DNA from 2 places in the Oceanobacillus sp. NCCP-135 genome. Region 1 is predicted to be linked to the other one. Evidence: a T-box and tRNA genes for the amino acid it is inferred to sense, from the RefSeq annotation. Region 1 holds a T-box; the other holds one or more tRNA genes.
What was found. The T-box of region 1 lies ahead of alaS (alanine--tRNA ligase). A T-box ahead of a tRNA ligase gene usually reads a tRNA of that ligase, here a tRNA-Ala.
Positions count from the first base shown of each region.

Region 2: it encodes a tRNA-Ala, which carries the amino acid that the T-box ahead of alaS (alanine--tRNA ligase) is inferred to sense. The anticodon was not compared.

Region 1 is NZ_BAAKSZ010000008.1:3,711-15,857, reverse strand. It holds gene AC6HVZ_RS07505 (O-methyltransferase) at 1-36, opposite strand, end outside; gene mltG (endolytic transglycosylase MltG) at 105-1,223, opposite strand; gene AC6HVZ_RS07495 (DUF1292 domain-containing protein) at 1,478-1,765, opposite strand; gene ruvX (Holliday junction resolvase RuvX) at 1,778-2,191, opposite strand; gene AC6HVZ_RS07485 (IreB family regulatory phosphoprotein) at 2,192-2,461, opposite strand; gene alaS (alanine--tRNA ligase) at 2,626-5,268, opposite strand; T-box leader at 5,463-5,671, opposite strand; gene AC6HVZ_RS07475 (AI-2E family transporter) at 5,724-6,791, opposite strand; gene AC6HVZ_RS07470 (YrzR-like zinc ribbon domain) at 6,844-7,035, opposite strand; gene recD2 (SF1B family DNA helicase RecD2) at 7,142-9,463, opposite strand; gene AC6HVZ_RS07460 (tetratricopeptide repeat protein) at 9,486-10,151, opposite strand; gene mnmA (tRNA 2-thiouridine(34) synthase MnmA) at 10,190-11,302, opposite strand; gene AC6HVZ_RS07450 (cysteine desulfurase family protein) at 11,319-12,147, opposite strand, start outside.
Region 2 is NZ_BAAKSZ010000004.1:98,229-110,375, reverse strand. It holds gene AC6HVZ_RS04410 (acetoacetate--CoA ligase) at 1-1,603, shown strand, start outside; gene panF (sodium/pantothenate symporter) at 1,744-3,171, opposite strand; gene AC6HVZ_RS04400 (YhdT family protein) at 3,168-3,437, opposite strand; gene AC6HVZ_RS04395 (TDT family transporter) at 3,905-4,993, shown strand; gene AC6HVZ_RS04390 (lamin tail domain-containing protein) at 5,233-5,466, opposite strand; gene AC6HVZ_RS04385 (helix-turn-helix domain-containing protein) at 5,722-7,491, shown strand; partial or broken gene AC6HVZ_RS04380 (hypothetical protein) at 7,674-7,853, shown strand; gene AC6HVZ_RS04375 (hypothetical protein) at 7,913-9,100, shown strand; gene AC6HVZ_RS04370 (M20 family metallo-hydrolase) at 9,141-10,445, shown strand; tRNA gene AC6HVZ_RS04365 (tRNA-Ala) at 10,768-10,840, shown strand; gene AC6HVZ_RS04360 (hypothetical protein) at 11,188-11,340, opposite strand; gene AC6HVZ_RS04355 (phosphotransferase family protein) at 11,386-12,147, opposite strand, start outside.

The DNA.
Region 1 (12,147 bases):
TGAATGCTTTAAATAATTCGCTATTTTTTCATCCATTAAAAAACCCCATTTTCAAATGATAAAAAATGGGAAATGTAAAATTGCTTTCACACTTCCATAAATTTTTAATCAATATATTTTTCTCTGTTTTGCAGATGCTCTTCATGTGTTTCTGCATAGTGTATATTTCCTTCGCTATCATGAAGAAAATATAAATTTTCCGATTCCTCCGGATTAATTACAGCTTCCAATGAACTTTCAGCAAAGTTGGCTATTGGCCCGATTGGAAGTCCATCCACATAATACGTATTATATGGCGATTCGACCTCCAAATCCTCCAACAATGTCTGTTCCTTATGTCCACCTAAAGCATATAAAACAGTTGGATCCGTTTGTAGCTTCATAGGTTCTTCCATTCGATTATAAAAAACGCCGGCAATTTCTTTGCGTTGATCAACTGAACCAGATTCTTTTTCAACGAGTGATGCAAAGGTAACCGCCTCATGGACTGTAAAATCTTTAGCTGTTATCTCATTCATAAAAGGGTCTATAACTTCCTGTGTTTTAAGCAGCATTTTTTCTACCACTGTTTCAATAGTAGGCTCATTTTCGTAAAAACTGTATGTTGCCGCAAACAGATATCCCTCAAGTGGATATTTAATTTCCGGGGCAAGGATCACATCAGATAATATCGTTGGATACCTATTTATTAACTCTTCAACATAACTTTCATCCTTTACTTTTTCCAAAAATTCTTCTTCACTAAAATGCAGCTTTCCAGCATAAATCTTAGCCATTTCTTCAATCGTTTTACCTTCAGGGATCGTAACTGTATAAGTTGGTTCTGCTAGAATTTTTCCGCTTTTTAATGATTCAATAATTTCATCTATTGTCATTGCCGGCGAGAATGTATATTCACCAGCCTGAAATTCAGATTCATTTTTAAATTTTATGTAAAAACGAAAAATACGACTATCTTTAATAACGCCATTTTCTTCTAATATAGCTGCAATACTGGAAGTTGATGATCCAATGGGAATTTCCAACGCTATATTTTCTTCACTCTTCGGATCTACTGGTTCCAATGCTGACTTAACGTACATAAAACCAGAAACACCACCTACTACTAAAATAAGAATGAGTGAAAGGATAATGATTACAACTACTTTACGTACAGTTCTTGCCTCTTCACTTCGAGTCATGAGATTGTCCTTATATTTGCTCTTCTGTTTATCTTTGGACATATGGTATCCCCCTCTCATCCGGTATATTATACTAAAATTCTACAATATATTCCATTATAAAATTAATTGTTTAGTCAGAAGGCTGTTTTCTAAAAAACTGAAAATAGCATTACTCGTTGTGACCTAACAGATATAAACTGCGACACAATGAAGATTATGAGTGCTACCTCAAAAAGAGACACTTAGACGTACAGCATATAATAAGAAAAGCTGATGTCATAGTTTGACATCAGCTTTTCATCTAAAAAACGGAATTACTCTTCATTCTCTTCATCTGCTAATGTATGAAGCATTTCTTCAACCAGTTCCCATTCATCATCTGAATCGATTGGGAAAAGGGACAGATCATTATCATCATTGTCTTTTACCTCATAACGAAAGGCATATACCTCTACTTCTTCATTTTCAGCCTGTTCAACTGGGACTACTGCAATATACGACTGGTTTGTTTCATCAACATCAAAGGTAAATAAAACCTCGAATAAATGTTCTTCTCCATTTTCATCCGGAATGATAATTCTCTCTTTTTCTTCAAGTGACATTCTTTCCCTCCTTTATTTTTGATCGAGATATCCTTGCAATATCATAACAGCTGCCATTTTATCAATGACTTTTTTTCTTTTTTTTCTGCTCATATCTGCTTCCAACAACACACGCTCAGCAGCAATTGTTGTAAGTCGTTCATCCCACATTTCGGTTGGGATCCCTAAAAACACTTCAATATGTTTTGCATAGGTCTCAGAAGCTATACCGCGTTCTCCGATTGTACCATTCATATTTTTAGGAAGACCAACAACGGCCTTCCCTATTTCATGTTCCTTTACAATCTGCTTTAATTCTGCATCTGCAGACTTGATGTCATTTTCATCCCATTTAATTGTTGTTAATCCTTGAGCTGTCCAGCCAAAAGCATCGCTCACAGCAACTCCAATTGTTTTGGATCCCACATCTAATCCAATTATCTTCATCTAATTCGCCTTTTGTTGTTGTTCTAAATAAAATTTCACTAGCTCTTCAATCACTTCGTCTCGCTCTATTTTGCGAATTAAATTTCGAGCATCTTTATATCTAGGGATATACGCAGGGTCACCGGATAATAAATAACCCACAATCTGATTAATCGGATTATATCCTTTTTCTCGCAATGCTTCATGCACTGTAAAGAGGATTTCTTTTATATCCTGATCAAATGGTTCCTCTGAAAAATTAAATTTCATCGTTTTATCAATTGAACTCATAGTGACACCTCGTTCTTAAAATAACTATACTAGTACTAACCGATAGTTTTATTTATAATTTTAACATAAATAATAGGTATTAAAAGCAAATACTATTCTCATCCCATATTCTAACATGTTTACAGGTATTATTATATGTTTTTACTACACAGGATTCAAGTAGGCTACCTTTTAATATTGTCAGTGACATATTGTTTTGCTGATTCAAGTGCTTCGCCTAATTTTTCTGGATCTTTACCTCCAGCCTGCGCCATGTCAGGACGGCCACCACCGCCACCACCACACGCTTTAGCTGCTTGCTTGATTAAATTTCCAGCATGTAGGCCACTTTCCATCAAATTATTAGTAACGCCTGCTGCAAGCTGTACTTTTCCGTTATTTTCAGCTGCAAGTAATATTATACCGGATTCTATCTTTTGTTTTAAATTATCCACCATATTTCGTAATTGATTCATATCCTTTACATTTACCTTTTGTGCCAACACCTGTACCCCACTAATAGTTTCGACTTGATCCAATAGAGAGGATGCTTCTACGTTTGATAATTTAGCACTTAATGATTCATTTTCTTTTTGTAAGTCTTTCATTTCAGTGAATAAACCTTCGATACGAACAGGAAGCTTATCCTCACTGATTTTTGCTACCTGTGCAGATTCCTCAAGCAGGGTTAATTTATTCGCAAAGTATTGATAGGCATATTTACTTGTAACAGCTTCCAATCTTCGTGTACCAGCTCCAATTCCACCTTCTGATACAATTTTAAATAAGCCAATTTCTGAAGTATTCCGCACGTGACAACCACCACATAATTCTATGCTGTAATCACCGATTTGAACAACGCGAACAATATCTCCGTATTTCTCTCCAAATAGTGCCATTGCTCCCATTTGTTTTGCTTCTTCTATTTTTTGATTGTTAATGCTAAGTGTAATAGATGCCCAAATCTGTTCGTTTACGATATGTTCTATTTTCTGTAATTCTTCTGTTGTAACAGGATTAAAATGCGAGAAATCAAATCGCAGTCGATCTGGTGTTACAAGTGACCCAGCTTGATTGACATGGCTTCCTAAGACGTCTTTTAACGCTTGATGCAATAAATGCGTAGCTGTATGGTTTTTTATGATCAATGTACGGAAATGTGAATCAACTACTGCCTTTATACTATCTCCGTTCTGAAGCTTTCCTTCCTTCACCCGAACGCGGTGAATATTTTGCCCTTTTGGAGATTTTTGTACATCTTCCACATATGCTGAAGCATTATCGGTATAAATCCACCCATTGTCTGCAACCTGGCCACCACTTTCGGCATAAAATGGTGTTGCTTTCAGGATTATAAACACTTCACTATCAGCTTCAGCGATTTCTACAACTTCATTTCCGCTTATGATTGTTTCGATCGTTGTTTCGACCTCCAGTTTTTCATATCCGATAAATTCACTATCCACATTAGTATCGCTTAAAATACTGTCCTGTACTTGCATTGAACCAACTCTTTGACGTGCATTTCTAGCTCGCTCTCGCTGTTTATCCATTTCCTGATTAAATCCATTTTCATCAATCGTAAACCCTTGCTGCTCGACATATTCCTCTGTTAATTCTTTGGGAAATCCGTACGTGTCGTATAAGCGAAATACCTCAACACCAGGGAAAATCGTATTTCCTTTATTTTTTTCCTTGTTCATAATAGAGGATAGTATTTCCAATCCATCATTTAAGGTTTCATGAAAACGCTCTTCTTCTACTTTCACGATATTTGTAATAAATTCCTTCTTTTTTAATACTTCCGGGTAGAAATTCTTCATTATTTCGCCCACAGTATCTACCAGTTTATACATAAATGGTTGTTCTATACCGATTTCTTTAGCAAATCTAATTGCCCTTCTTAACAGCCTTCTCAGTACATATCCTCTTCCCTCATTGGAAGGAACTGCCCCATCTCCGATTGCAAAGCTTACTGTTCTAATATGGTCTGCTACAACCTTAAATGCTGTGTCACTCTCTTTCGTTCTACCATATCTCGTGTTAGCTAATTCTTCTGTCTTATGGATAATTGGCATAAATAAATCAGTTTCAAAATTGGTAGGAACACCCTGAATGACAGAAACCATTCGTTCAAGCCCCATACCTGTATCAATATTCTTTTTCGGAAGAGGTGTGTACGTATCATCTGGATTATGATTAAATTGTGAAAACACTAAGTTCCAAATTTCCAAATAACGGCTATTTTCTCCACCAGGATATAATTCAGGATCATTTGGATCATTGCCATAATCTTCACCCCGGTCATAGAAAATTTCTGAATTAGGTCCACTTGGTCCCTCCCCAATATCCCAGAAATTTTCCTCCAAACGAATGATGCGTTCTTTTGGCAATTTGATTAGATTTAACCATATATCATACGCTTCATCGTCTTCTGGATGAACCGTTACAGATAGCAATTCAGGATTAAAGCCAATCCATTTGTCACTCGTTAAAAATTCCCATGCCCATTCAATCGCTTCTGCTTTAAAATAATCTCCAATGGAAAAATTGCCAAGCATTTCAAAAAACGTGTGATGTCTTGCCGTGAATCCTACATTTTCAATATCATTGGTACGTATTGACTTTTGAGCATTAACCATCCGAGGGTTGTCTGGAATAACACGCCCATCAAAGTATTTTTTTAATGTTGCTACCCCACTGTTTATCCACAATAATGTCGGATCATCCTTAGGTACAAGAGACGCACTCGGTTCAACCCGATGACCTTTTCCCTTAAAAAAATCGATAAACATTTGTCTTACTTCCGCTGACGTTAACTGTTGCAATTTGCATCCTCCTTTTAGCTCCTGAGTATTAGAAAACTTGGCCTGTTTTAACACCCTCTTAAGGGATCCTTGAAAGTGTATTTCACTTTCTTTGAAACCCTTAGACTCTTTGGATTTCAAGCCACCTATACTGATTTTCAAAAAAAGTTATACTTTTCTAGTAACGAAATAAAAAAATCCCCTCTCTGCAAATATGCAGGGACGAGATATCATCGCGGTACCACCCTCATTATGAATAATACAAATTATCCATCACTTGAACATGTTAACGGTATGACACCGACGGGTATTAACCGTACTCCAGTTTAGCTTCCATGACTCTGATTTAGGACTTCTTACAGCCTGTGGAAATCCCTTTCTGAAAAATCGAATATCATATACTCATAACCTTCAACATTTTTAACGTTATTTTAATTTTAAACCTAGCGATATTATAAAAAACTTCTGTTCCATTGTCAATTATAACGCCGAAAAGCAATGAGGTGGTTTATAATAACTCTAAGAATGGTTAACAAAGGTACCGCAAGAATCATACCCATTACGCCAAATAATTTCCCACCAAGTAAAAGTACAAATATTATAGCGACTGGATGAATGTTAATACTTTTACCAACAATATATGGTGATAATAAATTACTTTCAATTAACTGAATAACAAAGATGGCTATTAATACAAATATAACTAGCTTTCCAGACATTGTAATTGTGATAGCTACAGCAGGAATCGCTCCAATAATCGGACCGAAATATGGAATAATATTTGTAACTCCCATAAAGATCGCTAACAATAAGGCATATTTAATATCTAATAAATGGAATATAATTAAAGTTGTCATACTAACAAAGAAACAGACAATTAATTGACCTCGAATATAGCTCCCCAATCTTTCATCAATGGCACGACACATTTTACTTGCCTGGGGTTGATGTTTTTTAGGGATGAATTTTTTAAAGTATTCTTTAATATTATTATAATCTTTCAGAAAGTAAAATACTAAGACAGGAATAACGGTAAGCAATACGATCATGTCAAAAATCTTGGTAAAGCCGCCTATCAGCTTTTCCAGGAGGTTATTTAATGTGTTTTCAACATTTATTATTACTTGATCGATCTTATCATGAACGGCTTCTGGTAAAAACGAAGTGTAATCGTATAGAGTATAAACCAAATTCTCATACATACTGATCAATTGTGGTAACTGCTCATTCAAATCTCGCAGTTGATGAATTGTTGTTGGATAAACACGATAAATTAAATAAGTCACACCACCAAAGAACATAAGGTAGATAAAAAGAATCGCCAATCCACGGGGGATACTATAGCTATGCAATTTATTAATAACAGGATATAGCAAATAGGCAATGAAACAAGCAATGAAAAAAGGTGAAAATAAACTCCAAAGAAAAGAAAAAACAGTTCCATATAACGGGAACAGTTTAACAAGTAAAAATACAAATAAGAAAATAAAAATACCAATAATAAGTGAGTATAGAAAAAGTAGTACTTTCTTATCTTTCAGCATTTACGATTTCCCCCTTAGTACAAAAATTTATTTCTCCTTTTGCAGCTAAGGTTTACCATTCAATTTTTCTTTCGTCCTCCGAAAATAGATCATCAAGCGAACTTAAAGAACCATCTGCTTCCACTTGATGAACAGTTAATTTATCTTCATCCACATTCATTTCAATAAAGCACGTCCAGCAATAATAGTTCTGTGCGCCAATTTTGCCAATATCCTTCCCATTACAATTCGGGCATCGCATCATAGATAAAGCTCCTCTTTCTATTGAGTTTTCAAAAAAGTGGATAAATCCTCTTTTTAGCATTATTATGTTATGCTAACCCGAAATTTAATAAAATATACATGGTTCATTACATAAAGTCATATGGTGTTAATTCTTTTTCCTCTAGCCCTTTATCTTTTAATTGCTCGGGTAGATTTTGCAGCCTTTCCATTAATTGTTCCTTCAAAGAAGTGTATCGCTTATTTGTATCAATGGTTTTAACCCCTCGGAGGAATGAATGTTCCTCCCCACAAATAATTAAGGATTCCTTACTTCTAGTAATCGCTGTGTAGAGTAAATTTTTTCTTAGCATCCGATGATAGGTTGAAACAACGGGAAGTATCACAATCGGAAATTCACTTCCTTGGGATTTATGGATTGATATGCAATAGGCATGCATAATATTTGAATAATCCTTCCGTTCATAAACCACTTCTTTTTCTTCAAATAGGACAACTAACTGTTCCACATTTTCTGTGTTCTCATCCTCTTTGAATATTGCAACCACTTGACCAATATCCCCATTATAAACACCGTCTTCAGGCTGATTAACGAGCTGAAGGACTTTATCACCAACTCTAAATACGGCATCACTTGTTTTCACTTCCCGTTTTTGTCTCGTTTTAGGGTTAATTAATTCCTGCAGCTTTTTATTAATCATCGTTATTCCTGCCTGTGAACGGTACATCGGTGCAAGCACCTGAATATTTCTAAGATCAATACCTTTTTCCTTCGCTTTTAAAAATACTTGAGTAATTACATCGATCATATGGTGTTCATTACAAGAGATAAAACTAAAATCCTTTTCATTCTTTAGCTTATCGCTAGTACAAGTGCCATTCTTTATATCATGAGCAAGATGAATAATTTTTGATCCTTCTTTCTGACGATATACTTCACTAAGGCTAATAGAAGGGATTAATCCACTGCTTAATAAATCAGATAATACCTGTCCTGGTCCAACTGAAGGCAATTGATCTTCATCACCTACAAGCAAAATTTGCATATTATCTGGTATTGCCTTAAATAAGCTATTAGCAAGCCAAATGTCTACCATAGAAAATTCATCCACAATTATTAACTCTCCAGTCAGCTGCTCGTTCTGATCCTTCTCAAACCCATTCTGGCCGTTCCATCCTAAAAGCCGATGAATGGTAACTGCAGGGAGTCCGGTTGATTCATTCAGTCGTTTAGCAGCACGACCTGTTGGTGCAGTTAAAATGAATGGAAAGTCAGATTTATTGTCATAATCTCCAGGATCTAACGACAACTCATGGATAGCTGCATATGCTTTTAGGATACCATTTACTACCGTTGTTTTGCCAGTTCCCGGACCACCGGTGACGATCATGACATTAGAATGTAATGCTTGATTAATTGCATTAAATTGCTCTTTTCCATAGCTTAATACTTCAGTTTCCTCTATATCTCCAATTATTTTCATCAATTCTGCCAATGGGGTTTCATGTTCAACCTGTTTGGTAATAACTCTCTTGATATGGGAAGCGAAACCATCCTCTGCATAATAAAGAGAAGGTAAATAAACATTACCATGATGAACAATAATTGTCTTCGCTGTATTTAATTCTTCCAATCTGTCAGTAATAACTGTTCGGGAAATGGAATGGTTTGATAATAGATCCAGTACTTGAAACACGCAAGTATCTAACGGAAGAAATACATGCCCATCCTGGATGCTTTTTTGTAATATATAAATACACCCCGCACCAATTCGATTTGGATGTGTTAAAGAAAGGCCATTTTGTCTCGCTATCTCATCAGCTGTCCGAAAACCAAATCCTTCTATATCAAATACATATTGATAGGGATCCTCTTCCAAAATAGCTATTGCCTCATCTTTATATTTTTGATAAATTTTTTGCGCCATTTTCAGCCCAATGCTATATTTAGCTAAATAGACCACAATATGCTCGAACCCCTGATTTTCCTGTAGCGTTCTTACAAGTAATTCCGCTGTTTCCTTCTTTACTACTGGTATTTCTTTTAATATATCAGGTGAATTTAAAATTTTGGATATGGCACTTTCTCCTAAATGCTTAACAATCCGGGCAGCCGTTTTTTTTCCTACTCCATAAAATAAATCACTGGATAGATAGGCAACTAAACCATCTTTCGTATCTGGAATAAATGTTTGATAGGAATTAACCCTATACTGTAGGCCATATCTGGCATGTTTCTCAAAGTCACCGTAAAAATAGTAGGTTGTTTGTTCCTGGAGGTTTGTAAAATAGCCCTTTGCGACAATTTCGTTCTCTTTAAAATCCTCATTTGTCTCTTGGACTTTAATTTTAGCAATTGAAAAGTGTTCTGTTTCATTATGGAAAATCGTATAAAGTAGTTCACCCTTTATAAAACCTTGCTCTGTATTAGATTGTCGATTCCACTCCATTCTAAACAACCCCAATGTCCTACTATTCGTTATCGGTTAATATTTTTTCTATACTTTTTTTACCATTTGCTGCTAAAAGGTGATCAGGCTGTAGACGTAATGCCTCATCAAAGTGGTTTATTGCTGCATCTGCATTCTCATGGAACAGTGAAATGATACCTAAATTATAATGTGCATCACTATGTTCCGGGTTTTTCTTCAATACCTTTCGAAACACCGACTCTGCATCTGTAATATGATCACTCTGTGCTAGCGTGAGTCCATATTGAAATAAAATTGCTTCATCATCCGGATTAAGTTCTGTTGCACGGAGTAAATACGGTAATGCGAGTTTAAATTGTTCCTGATTTTGTAAAGTCATTCCAAGCATGAAAAACACATCAGCTTCCTCTAAACCTAACTCGATAGCTTTTTGGAAATTCTCCTTTGCCTTTAGATAAGATGACTGTTCAAAATGTAGATTTCCCAAACCGTAAAAGCCTGTTGCTGCATGCTTGTCTAGTTGAATTGCTCGTTCAAAAAAACGCTCGGCACGCGGGTAATCTTTCACATGCAACAGCAAGTTACCAAAATTTATAAACCCGAGTGGTTCATTAGGCTGTTCTTCGATTACCTCTGCGAAAATATTTGCCGCCTCTTCAAATTTATTTTCTTTCATTAAATTGATTGCCTGCTTATTTTTATCCATTATCTAAAACTGCTCCTTATTCGTGGATACTCGCACTATTAACCAACATAATCAAGTACTTGATCATTTTTAATTATTTCATCAATTGTTCCACCGCCCAAACAGACTTCACCATCATAAAAAACAACTGCCTGTCCTGGCGTAATCGCTCTTTCTCTGTCGGCAAATACCACGTTTACTTTACCATTCTCGAGTAAAGTAACGGTTACTGCACTATCCTTCTGGCGATAGCGGAATTTAGCAGTACAAGTAAACGTATCGTCAATGGTATCAGGGTTAATCCAGTTAACATCAGTTGCTACAAGTCCGTCTGAATAGAGGGATTCATTTGAGTACCCTTGCTCAACATAAAGGATATTATCTTTTAAGCTTTTCCCTACAACAAACCATGGATCACCCGCTCCTCCGATTCCAAGTCCTTGGCGTTGACCGAGTGTGTAATACATCAATCCGTCATGCTTTCCTTTAACACTGCCATCCAATGTTTTCATTTCCCCTGGTTGTGCAGGTAGATATTCGCTTAGAAATTCCTTGAAGTTTCGCTCGCCAATAAAACAAATTCCTGTACTGTCTTTTTTAGTTGCAGTAACAAGCCCATGTTCTTTTGCGATTTCTCTTACTTTTGATTTTGGCAAATGACCTAAGGGAAATATAACTTTTGCCAGCACATCTTCTGTTAATTGATTAAGAAAATAAGTTTGATCCTTGTTATCATCAACACCACGAAGCATTTCATAGCGACCATCATTATTTCTAACCTGAGCATAATGGCCTGTCGCTAAATAGTCAGCTCCTAATGATACGGCATGATCAAGAAATGCTTTAAATTTAATTTCTTTATTACACATCACATCAGGATTTGGTGTTCTACCAGCTTTATATTCATCCAAAAAATACGTAAATACTTTATCCCAATACTGTTTTTCGAAATTCACTGCATAGTAGGGAATATCCAGTTGATTGCATACCCGAACAACATCGTCAAAGTCCTCTGTTGCCGTACATACACCAAACTCATCCGTATCATCCCAGTTTTTCATAAAGATCCCGACCACATCATAGCCTTGCTCTTTCAATAATAACGCCGCAACAGATGAATCAACACCACCACTCATACCCACTACTACTCGTATATCTTTATTGCTTTTCATTTTTACTCCCTCTCCTTTATGAGGTTAATCGTTTTACAATTTTTGCAACGCGCTTGGCTGCCTCTTTAACATTTTCTGTTGTATTGAATATACCAAAGCTAAACCGAATGGAGTTAGTTGTACATTCATTATTCTCTCCGTACATGGCAGTTAATACATGTGAAGGTTCTACAGAGCCAGCTGTACATGCACTGCCACTTGATGCTGCGATTCCGCTCAGATCAAAATTAGTAAGCAATGATTCCACATTTGCACCTTGAAAACTGACATTTACTATTGAAGCAAGAGCTGATTCGTGATCCCCATTTATTTCGAAGGAAACTCCATTCTCCCCAAGCTCCGCCAAAAATAGCCTTTTAAAATGTAGATACAAACTTCTCCGTTTTTCTTTATTCTCCATCGCTAATTCTACTGCTGTCTGAAAGCCGACTGCACCAGCCACATTTTCAGTTCCCGGACGGCGTTTACGTTCCTGTTCTCCACCGAATTGCAGTGCATTTATTTTAACATCTTCCGCAGCATACAAAAATCCAATCCCCTTTGGCCCATTAATTTTATGTGATGACACTGTTAACAAATCAATACCGATTTCTTTCACATTAATATCCAATAAACCAAAAGCCTGAACTGCATCTGAATGAAAATATGACTGATGTTCTTTTAACAACTGACCAATTGCCTTAACCGGTTGAATAATTCCTGTCTCGTTATTAACATACATAACCGAGACAATGATCGTTTCATCTGTTAATGCTTCTTTTAAGTCGTTTATAGCTATTTTACCATTCTCATAAACAGGCAAATAGGTAATATCAAACCCCTGTTTTTCTAAGCTTTCTACTGTA
Region 2 (12,147 bases), on a different contig from region 1:
GGCACTACAGCAGACCTTAAAAAATCTTGGAGTACAAAAAGGTGATCGTGTTGTTGCATATGTGGCTAATATCTATGAATCTATCATTGCTTTTTTAGCTACAGCAAGTCTTGGGGCAATTTGGTCCAGTGCTTCGCCTGATTTCGGAACGCAAAGTGTTATTGATCGATTTCAACAAATCGAGCCAAAAGTAATGGTAACAGTTGATGGTTATAGCTATGGCGGAAAAAGCTTTGATCGTACAGAAGTTGTCGAAAAAATCCAATCAGAACTTCCAACATTAAAAGCTACCATAGCTATTCCTTATCTTCATGAAAGTCCAAATTTCAGCAATTTGAAAAATGTTATTCTCTGGAATGATGCCATTCACCTAAATAAGCAACGCTCGCTCACTTATGAATATGTCGAATTCAATGATCCGCTTTGGGTATTATATTCCTCAGGAACGACCGGAAAGCCAAAGCCAATCGTACAGAGCCAGGGTGGAATTTTACTTGAACATTTAAAAGCGCTAACGTTTCATGCAGATTTAGGAGAAGATGACCGATTCTTCTGGTATACAACAACAGGATGGATGATGTGGAACTTTCTTGTTGGTGGTCTGCTTACAGGCAGTACGATTGTTCTTTATGATGGAAATCCAGCCTATCCAGATAAAAAGATGCTCTGGAAATTTGCAGAGGAAACGAAAATGACACTCTTCGGAACAAGTGCAAGCTATCTGACAGCATGCATGAAGGATGGGGTTAAGCCTTTGGGTGAATTTGACCTTACACATTTAAACAGTATCAGCTCAACAGGTTCGCCACTACCGCCGGAAGGTTTCAACTGGTGCTATGAAAATGTGAAACGAGATTTATGGATTGCATCTGTCAGTGGAGGAACGGATGTGTGTACGGCATTCATTCTAGGAGCACCAATTTTGCCAGTTTATGCAGGTGAATTACAATGCCGTGGACTTGGGGCAAGAATTGAAAGCTTCCAGGATAATGGTCAACCAAAAATAGAGGAAATTGGCGAATTAGTACTGACGGAGCCCTTCCCTTCCATGCCAATCTATTTTTGGAATGATGCGGATGGCAGTCGCTTGCACGAAAGCTATTTCGACGTTTTCCCTGGGATCTGGTGTCATGGAGATTACTTAAAGATTACCGATCGGCATACATGCGTTATTTATGGCCGATCAGACGCTACCATTAACCGAGGTGGAATCCGAATTGGCACAAGTGAAATTTATCGTGCAGTCGATCAGATAAAGGAAGTTTCCGATAGCTTGATTGTCGATATTCCAATAGATAATGGCGAATCCTTTACCCCGTTATTTATCGTAATGAGGGAAGGCTATACATTATCGGAAAAAATTAAACAGGCAATTAAAAAACAGATCCGTACACAATGTTCCCCACGACATGTACCAACAGGATTTCACGAGGTTTCAGCTCTGCCAAAAACATTAAATGGGAAAAAATTGGAGATCCCTGTTAAGAAAATTTTAATGGGTCAACCGGTTGATAAAGTAGTAAATAAAGGATCACTTGGTAATGAAGATGCCTTAGAGTTTTTTATTGAATTTGCTGAGAAACACGCTAAAGCGTCTTTCTAAAGGTTAGAGATCAGAAGTCAAATTTGAAGAAATCGGCGAAAGTGCCGCTTTCGTTTATATTTTCTTAGCTCTTGAAAAGACGAGAAACTAATAGAATAATAGGAAAAGTGTTCTCGCTCATGAGAACACTTTTTTATTTTTTATACCAATCTCTTCTGTGTCCCCATACTAACCACCACATACGCCACAAACGAAACTGCCACAGGAAGAACCACTGAGTGTAATCCTAAAGGCTGTGGGAAAAATGTATCTGATAATATATATAAGCCAACACCAACAACCATGGAAGCAAGTGCACCATACTTATTTCCGTTGCTCCAATAAAGACCCATAATTATTGGCCAAATAAATGCCGCTTCCAGTCCACCAAATGCAAATAAGTTCAACCAAATGATCAAATCTGGTGGATTTAGAGACATTACAAAAACAATAATCCCTAATATCGCTGTTACTCCAATACTTATTCGCTTAACACGTTTATGCGATGCTTTTGACTCAACATAATTTAAATATACATCCTTCACAACAGTGGAACTCACTAATAACAATAATGAATCTACTGTCGACATGATCGCCGCCATTGGTGCAGCCAATACAATACCTGCAAGCCATGCTGGCATAACCTCCAGCGCTATTAGAGGCATAACCTTATCGCCAACCTCAATTCCTGGCAATATGGGACGAGCAAACACACCAATCAAATGCATATTCAGCATAATAAAACCAACAACGATTGTTCCGATAATTAATGCACGATGCATGGATCTGGAGTTTTTATAAGACATTGCACGAACAGCTATTTGCGGCAGGGCAACAACTCCTACACCTACCAGGATCCAAAAGGATGATACATATGTTGGGGTTAAACTACCATCTGATCCAAACGGAGTTATTAGATTGGGGTTTTCTGCGCTGAGATCAGAAATTATCTGTGGCATTCCTCCTCCGGCAATAATCACAGCAATTAGCAAAACTAAGGTACCCAAAAACATGATGCTACCCTGAATTGCATCTGTCAGCGCAACAGCTCGGAACCCGCCAATTACTACATAAACTAATACGGATACAGCAAAAATAAATAATGCCGATAGGTACGATAGACCTGTCAGGGATTCAATTAGCCTTGCCCCGCCAATCCATTGGGCTGCCATTGCCGAAAATAAAAAGATAATAATACTAATTGCTGAAAATAGAACTACCCATTTTGATCGATACCTTTCCTTTAAAAAATCCACCATTGTAAGTGCATTATATTTTCTTGTTACGATTGCAAACTTTTTCCCCAAAACCATCAAAACGAAATAACCGGTTGCAACCTGAGTCATGGCCAATAAAACCCATCCCAAGCCCTCATTATATGCAGTCCCTGGGCCACCTATAAAGCTGCTTGCACTTCCGTACGTAGCAGTCATCGTCATGGCCAAAACAAACCCACCCATAGTTCGGCCGCCTAAAAAGTAATCATCCAAAAATTTATTGGATGATTTAAGGTTTCTGCCAGCCCAAATTCCAACTGCAAAAATAATCAACAGAAAAATAAATAAAGGTATAATTGCCTGTACATTCATTTGGTTTCTCCTTCTTCATCAAATGGAATAGCTACAAAAAACTTTTTAACTAGAACCGTTACTAATACAGCCATCACAATAAAACCAATGACACAACTATAAAAAAACCATGCAGGTAACCCGAAAACATACGTATATTCAGAAGGATCCCTGCTACCCAAACCATATGCGAACACATACCACCAGATGAAATTGAAAATAACCAACCCAACACCGATCAATGCTTCCCGATTTGCAATCTTCAAACGATAATCACCTTTTTTCATCTTAGACCTCCTCCTATTTCATTTAGATACATGCAGGTATTGGAAAAACCTACAAAACTCTATGACTTATAAGGGCTCTTCTATTCTACTATGTTTGCTTTCCCTTATTCACTAAACCTCTTCGATATGCTACAACTATCAGTATAAATCTTGTTAGAGCAGCTGTTAATCCCGCCCAATAGCTGTCTGTTATGAATAACCTATACCAATTAAAAGCAACACACCTATTAGTATATCAATCAAAAGCTTCCTATGGCACCCCTTTAAAATACTTATAAATAATATATCCTACAACGCTAGCAGATGTAAACAGAAGAGTTTGAAAACAATTTATACTTACTGAGGTTTCCTAAGATAACCAGCATGAAGCAGCATTTTTCAATCCGTTTCCTTTCAATTATTTACCAATCCATGTATAATATATAGGTTACTCTATTTAAATTTCATTCTCTTAGAGGTGAATTCGTTTGTTATTTATTATTGGATCTATTACTTTATTTTTCCTTCTATATTATCTCCTGAATAAGAAGGTTATTTTGGTTGAAACCGCTTCAGCCGCAATTGTAATGGCTGTAGGTGTATTCAGTTTGAATGTAGGACCTAGTTTTAATATTGATACTGTCTGGGTTAAAATGATTGCTTTAATTGCTATATCAATTTGGGCATTCTTTATGGTCTCCTACATTACTTCATTAATTATAGGAAAATTCACCACACTTCATTACAACCATTTAGTCGGTCGATTTAGAATTGGCACATGGGTGGCAAGTACTTCCGTTACAGTTATTATTATAAGCAGATATTTTCCTATATTCGAGCGAATGGTTTTGCCGCTTGTAGTGATTAATTCTTTATTGTGGCTGTTCTTTTTTGTTATATCCATTAAAAGTATGCTCACTATTTTCATGGAAAAGCTGGGCAAGAATTTAAATGGTATTTTATTTTTAACGACCGTTAGTACGCAGTCATTAGTTCTGATGTATAACAATATCTGGGATGATTTTAATCTTTATATCAATGAATTTTTGATTATCGCTGGTTTTCTGTTTTATCTGTTAAGTATTTATATGATTTTCAAACGTTACACAAATTACAGCTGGTCCCTAATAGATGACTGGCGAGCACCAAACTGTATGTTTCATGGAGCGCTGTCGATTATTGGTTCATCTATGGTTATCTCCGACATTTTCACTCCTGCATTTACTCTGGCATTCTGGTTCATCGTTCTTTTTATTTTCATTGCCCATGAGGTGATTGAATTAGTCCGGGGTGTTATCAGAGTAAAGGAATATGGATTGATTAAGGGACTTTTCGTTTATGATCATTCACAGTGGTCTCGGATATTTACATTCTGTATGTTTTATACATTCACATTAAAAATGAATACTACGAATATAGTTCAACTTGACTGGATAGCCTTCAGTCAGCAGGCTATCCTAAACAACGGAAAATGGATTATCGCAATACTACTGATCATTGAAATCAGTTTATTATTCAATAATATGTTTTCCTCACAGCGCATTAAAGATACCGCAGTTACGTCAACTATCTCTTAAGCACAAAAATGCAAGGCGTCTGTTTAACAACTTACAAACTGGGGCACTCTGTTACTGCACTATGCTCGTCTCACCAAAAAGAGTCTGCTATGGCTTTAGTGTTGGAGCTGGACGTGGCTGATTCGGTTGTTTTGTTATCCACCATAAATTTTATAATTTCCTAGACAAGAACAAATACATCACCATGCTCTAATACCCCTGATAATGTGACAGATTGGCTAGCTTCAGTAGCACCATTACTACTCTACCTGATAGCTAGATAAATCTACTGCACTTCCTGTACCGTTGTAAATTTCAATCGCTTTGTTGAAGAAGCTGCCTTCCATGTACTCTGAAATAAATAAATCCTCTGCAACTGCTACATCACCACTCTGGGCTGAAGCCGCGATAGCAAAAACGTTAGAAAAATTCATAAAAACAAGCATGAAAATAAGGAAAAGATTAATGACCTTTTTTACAGTAGAATCTCTCATTAGTACCTTCCATTTTTTTACCGTATTATATCCTGGCAAAATTATAGGACACACTATTTATATGGCATATTATGAACCCTCAAACAATTAAGTTTTTGTAAAGTTATAGTAGATTCAGACTAATTTTTAGGCTTTTTAATAAAAACAGTTATTTTGACCTAAAGCTGTTTTTAGTTTGTAAAACATTAAGGGAATCTAATTAGCTCATAAAAATGTTATAATATAGGTAGACATTAAATAACAGGGTGGCTAATAATGACTATTGAAAAACAACTATTAAGCTTAATAAACGCTACAAAGGTATTGACATCCACTAGAAATTTGGACGAGGTATTACATTTAATAATTAAAGAGGCCTTAAGTGTTTTTAATTGGGCAGATGCTATTGTGCTCTTTTTATATGATTCCCAAAAAGGGTACTTAAGAGCAAAATCATCCATTGGCTTCGATATAAACTATTTGAAAGAAGCAACCCTGAAACCAGATGAGGCTATGTCAGGGAAAACCTTTCTATTAAGAGAAGCCCAATTATATACTTCTAAAACAGAAACCGGCAAAGGAATGGCCAATATCTCAAGCGAAAACCTAAACTGGTACCAAAAAGCGTTAGGGGAAGATAAAGTTCCCACAAGTACCATTTCCGCACCATTAATGAGCAAAAACGAATGTTATGGTGTACTGACAATAGACAGTTATTCAGAAGAAGTCAAGTTTACCTTGGATAATTTAAAACTACTGCAAACATTTGCCAACCAGGCTATGATTGCAATTGAAAATGCCACTCTTATTTCGCAAAATAATCGTTCCAATCACATTCACAAGGAATTAACCAAGGTATATATGTCACACCGGGGGCTTTCTGAAATCACAAACACACTTTCAAGGCTTACCGATAAAGAATTTTGTGTTTGTAACGAATTTCTCGATGTTTTATCATATACTTCCCCATCTACTAAAGACCTACTGATCAACAAAATGGAAGAGGAGCCATTATCAGTGAAAGAAATTTTTTCCGTGGAAAATGTTGCCCACCAACAAGCTGTTTATAACGGGCAACCTTATGACCTCCATTTGTTTGCAATAATAATTGAATCTGAAATCACAGGCGTGTTAGTGGCGATTACAGAGGAGAATAATTTTCTTGATTCCCTTGATATATTTGCTATTGAACAGGCAACTGCTGTTTTTGCGTTGGAAATGCAGTCACATAATCACTATGTATCCAGCCAATTTCAATATGAAGGTCATTTAGTGAAAAAAATATTAAAAAACCCTGAACAGGGAAACAGGTATCTACAGTTAAAAAATCTTTATAACAAAAGTAATCACTATATCGTATTGACTATTGAGATCGCACACGAAATGATGGATAGCAAAAAAACACATAGGGTAAAACAGAGTTTTTCAAGATTACTTCATCGCCATTTAAATTCGTTTCTACATCGGTTTCTGATGAAGGAAGATTCAATGCAATATTCCATCTTATTTATCAGGGACGAACGTATTAATGAAGAAGAAATGAATAAACGACTACATGACTTTGTGTCAAATATTATAAAGAAGTTCGATTATGCAATTTATGCTGGTGTCGGTAGGAGTTTTCGGGAACTAAAGGATTTAAACTATTCATTAAATGATGCTGAAAAGTGTATAGAATTTTTAAAAGTGACGGATTACAACAAAGAAATGATTACTTATATAGAGTTAGGCGGATACCGGCTTTTTCTTAATTTGGATACTGATGAGATGGATAGTTTCATTAGAATCAGACTCCAACAAATCATTGATTATGATTTGGAAAACAATTCAGAACTTGTGAAGACACTGAAATTGTATTTGCATTTTAACAAAAGTATCAGAAAAACCAGTGAGGAGATGTATGTTCATGAAAATACAATCAAATACCGAATCAATAAGATCAAACAATTGATGGGAATTAAAGAAATGGATGGGGATCTGACTTTTGAAATTAATTTGGCGATAAAAATGATTACATTTTTAAACAGGTATGATTTGTTGAAGTAAGACAAATCATACCTGTTTACTTTATGTATTTAAGACATATCAATTATTATCAGAACCCTATATAATATTCCGTATAAATAAATAAAAGGAAATGATTTTAATAATCCTAATATTTTAATGTGCACACATCCATTTAATCAGATGGCTGAGCAATAAGGAGGAGGGGGGATTTTTCAATGATTCTTCTTGCACTTGCTACACCAATACTAGCCTATGCCGGTATTGCAATCGGTCGATCATGGACAGATTTTATGCAACTGGGATGGAAGACAATTATAGTTGCCAGTCTGGTATTATTGGGTACTTTTCTTGGATCAGCACTAATTGCGGAATTAGTACTGCAGATGCAAGGGTTAATTTAGTAGATTAATATTTTAATTATCATCAAGACAATCTAACTTTCAGAAAGGATGAGATGTTCATGTCACAGATGCTTGCGTTGGTCATAATTATTCTATGTTTGTTTATTGGTGAAATTATTGCCATTAAAACGAAGGCTTGGATTCCATCAGTATTTATCAGCGCCGTTCTTTTTTTAATCGGCTATTGGACATTTTTCCCGACAGACATTATTGAACTAGCCGGTATTCCATCTGCTGTAGCAGTAATGATGATCTATTTGCTGATTACAAATATGGGGACATTACTATCTGTTCAGGAACTAAAGGAACAATGGAAAACAGTTTTAATTGCCGTAGCAGGAATCTTGGGCGTTATTGCGATTTTATTTGGACTGGGAATCTTACTGTTTGATTTTAATACAGTAGTCGTTGCTATTCCTCCATTGGTCGGCGGATTAGTTTCTTCTTTAATCATGGCAGAAGGAGCATCAGCTGCAGGGCTTACCAGTTTGGCGGTATTTGCAATTGTTATTTATGTATTGCAAGGCTTCGCCGGTTATCCATTAACATCAATTATGTTAAAAAAGGAAGGTATCAGGTTATTAAAAAAATATAGAAATGGTGAACTGGAAGCACAAAATCTAGTTAAACAGTCAACTGCTCCCGAGCATAATGAACCCAAGCTTTTTCAAAAAATGCCTGCTAAATATAACACGGATTATTTTAAATTTTTAAGACTGGCTTTTGTCGGTTTTCTAGCGTATATTGTTTCAACATTACTGGGGCCAATAGTTGAGATTAGCCCTTATGTGCTTTGTTTGCTGTTCGGTGTTATCGGACGCAGTGTAGGTTTTTTAGAAAGACACACTCTTCAAAAAGCCAACGGTTTCGGTTTTGCAATCATGGCACTTTTACTGTTTATTTTTGACGGTTTGAAAAATGCCACGCCAAGCATGATGGTGGACTTGTTATTCCCTTTAATCGGTTGTATCGTACTTGGAGTTATTGGCATGTATATATTTTCGTTTATTATGGGAAAAGTTTTACAAGTTAGTAAAGAAATGGCCTTTGCCGTCTCTTTAACCGCTTTTTACGGTTTTCCAGCAGATTACATTATAACGAATGAAGTTGTTAATGGGCTAACACAGGATGAAAAGGAAAAAAGCATTTTGCTTAGTCATATGTTGGCCCCAATGCTGGTTGGCGGGTTTATTACCGTAACAATCGTCTCTGTAATTCTAGCCGGCACCTTTGTTGGATTTTTGTAATTTGCTGTTATTAGATTATTCATTTTAAGAGGAGGATTTTATGTTACAGAATCATGAATTAGATGTTTTTAAAGCTTTAATGCAAGAATACAACCATAAACTTGATTATGCTGGTATCAATGGAGAAAGGATTGCCAAACGTCTTCATGAATTATCGCAAATTGGCGCTACATCCGATGGTGGAATAATGAGGTCTGGCTTTTCGGCAGAAGAAATAGAAGCCAAACAATTGGTGAAAAACTGGATGAAGGAAGCTGGATTGGAAGTGTCAGAGGATGGAGCAGGTAATGTTATAGGTCGACTAAATGGGATTAACAACGGTGTTCCTGCAATTGCATCTGGTTCCCATGTGGACAGTGTGCCAAACGGGGGGCGTTTCGACGGACCTGTTGGGGTTCTGGCTTCACTTGAGGTTGCTGCTGCCTGGAAGGAAACCAATTATTTAGCGAAGAAACCATATGAGGTAATTGTTTTCTCAGATGAAGAAGGTTCAAGGTTTAATAGTGGATTAACCGGAAGTATGGCAATGACAGGTGAAGCTGATTTCACGAAAAATAAAGACTTGATTGATTATAACGGTGATTCATTTGAAAATGTACTTCGGGTATATGGCAGCAATCCTCAAAAATTCCAAGAAGCAAAAAGAGATTTAAAGGAATTAGAAACGTTTATAGAAGTTCATATTGAGCAAGGGAAAAAACTTGAAAAAGAAAATATTTCGGTAGGTATAGTTAGTGGTATTGCTGGACCAGCATGGTTGCAGGTGACTTTTATTGGAGAAGCAGGACATGCCGGAAACACACCAATGATTGGTCGCAAGGATCCAATGGTAGCTGCTGCTGCGTTTATTCAAAGCGTTGAAAGTTTCCCGCTTAAAGTAAGTGATACCTCCGTAGCAACAGTTGGTAAAGTAAACGTTTACCCAAATGGGATAAACGTAATACCGCAAAAAGTGGAACTAAGTGTCGACATCCGTGATATACATGAGCACACACGCAATGAATTATTGGAAATGATTGTTCAGGAAGCTGAATCGATTGCAGACAAGAGAGGGATTAATTGCAAGATAAATCAAACAACAAAAATAAAGCCCATCCCGATAAAAAAAGGGCTGCAGGATAAATTAGCCAATGCTGTAGTGAAAAATAATATCAAACCATTGTACATACCAAGTGGAGCAGGCCATGATGCAATGATTTTAGGAAGACATATTCCCGTCGCAATGTTGTTTGTCAAAAGTAAAGACGGAATTAGTCATAATCCGAAAGAATGGTCTGCACTTGATGATATTGTAAGTACAATACATGTATTAAAAGATTACATCGAATCCTTGATGGATGCCTAATATTGAATCCATCAGAGCGCTTTAGGCTTATTATAAATATAGGCATTTACTAACTTTCGATCCAAAGTTAAGATAGTGTTTAACGCCTTTGATAAAAATTATAAAAAGTAATCCCTCAAGTCCTTTAGCAGATACGTGAGGGGTTATTTTTTATACGAAAATGGGATTTCCATATATTGCGGTGTCTGTCAGGACATGGGGGCTATGAACATGTACTTATCCTATATAAGATAGTATATTCTTGTGATTATTAAACGATTTTTCTATTTAGCAATATATGATTGAAAAGTAATGAATTAACATATATAATGTATATTTGTACGGGGCATTAGCTCAGCTGGGAGAGCGCTTCGCTGGCAGCGAAGAGGTCAGCGGTTCGAGCCCGCTATGCTCCATCCAATAACACTGCAACCTGATTATATAGGAAATGCAGTGTTTTTTTGTGTGGATTTACTGGTAGTTTTAGAAATATCTTTTGAGGTATAACAAAGAAGTCATCACTTGAGGCTGCACCAGTTTAACGTTTCAATTGCACCAATTAAAACATATCTGTATGATTATCTAATTGAGACTGCACATGCTTAAAATTACTTCTGGTTTCGGTCATGAAATTATCAAGTTTCTCATCCATTCTATCCATCTTTATAGAAAAGTTTGCTTGGTTTAATGCAAGAAGCTCTAAGCTTGAAGCAAACTCATCCTGTTTAGAAGATAACTGTTCCAGATTTGAAGCAAACCCGTCCTATTTAGAAGATAGTTGATCATGACTTAATTCAAGTCGTCTTTGATTTGATTCTAATTTCTCCTGATTTGAAGCGAGTAAACGTTGACCTTGTTTTAATTCTTGCAAATGGTCTATAATAATATTTATTTTTTCCTCCACTTCACGCTGCACCTCCTTTCATTTCCTATATTATTTCATTATTTTCTTAATATTTCATCAAGTCATTCGCTTTCTTTCTGCATTTTTCACTAAACTAACTACATACTTATCCATCCGCTTTTCCATCTGCTTATTCGTAAGGTCTGTTACCCCAAATGCCTTCCATCCCGGATACACTACCGGCGGTCCATAAAGCACATCAATCAGCGAAACTAAATCCCAGTATGGATCATATAAAAATTCTGTTCCCGCATACCGCTGATAGGCTTCTAGAAATTCATCAGCTGTTACAACATCATATAGCATCGCTAGATTCCACCTGCAATGACCAACATCAATTCCAGCAGGACCTATGCAAGCATTTCCCCAATCAACTACGCCACTTACAGTACCACTCTCCCAGAGTACATTAGCAGGATGAAAATCTCGGTGAATAAAACATTCCTTTGCATTTGGCGGTGAGCCTTTTACAACTTCAAATACCTTTTTCCATATGTCAGGAACACTTGACCAGCTCGGCATTTCTATCTTATTCACATCATTATATCGAAAATACTTCCACGTAAAGTCACTACCATCAACTGCGTGTATTTTTACTAACTCCTCTGCTAAACCACTAAGCCACTCCATCCTGTCTTCTGGTTTTAATACAACTGAACCAGGTAGCCTTGACATTAATACAAGCGGATCACCACATACCTCTATATTTTCTTCATATGCAATTATTTCTGGTGCAGTCAACCCTTTAGCTTTTGCCAAACGCAAGCTTTCCGCTTCATGTAGGGCTAGATCCGGCTCCTCCTTCAGCCACTCTCGGTT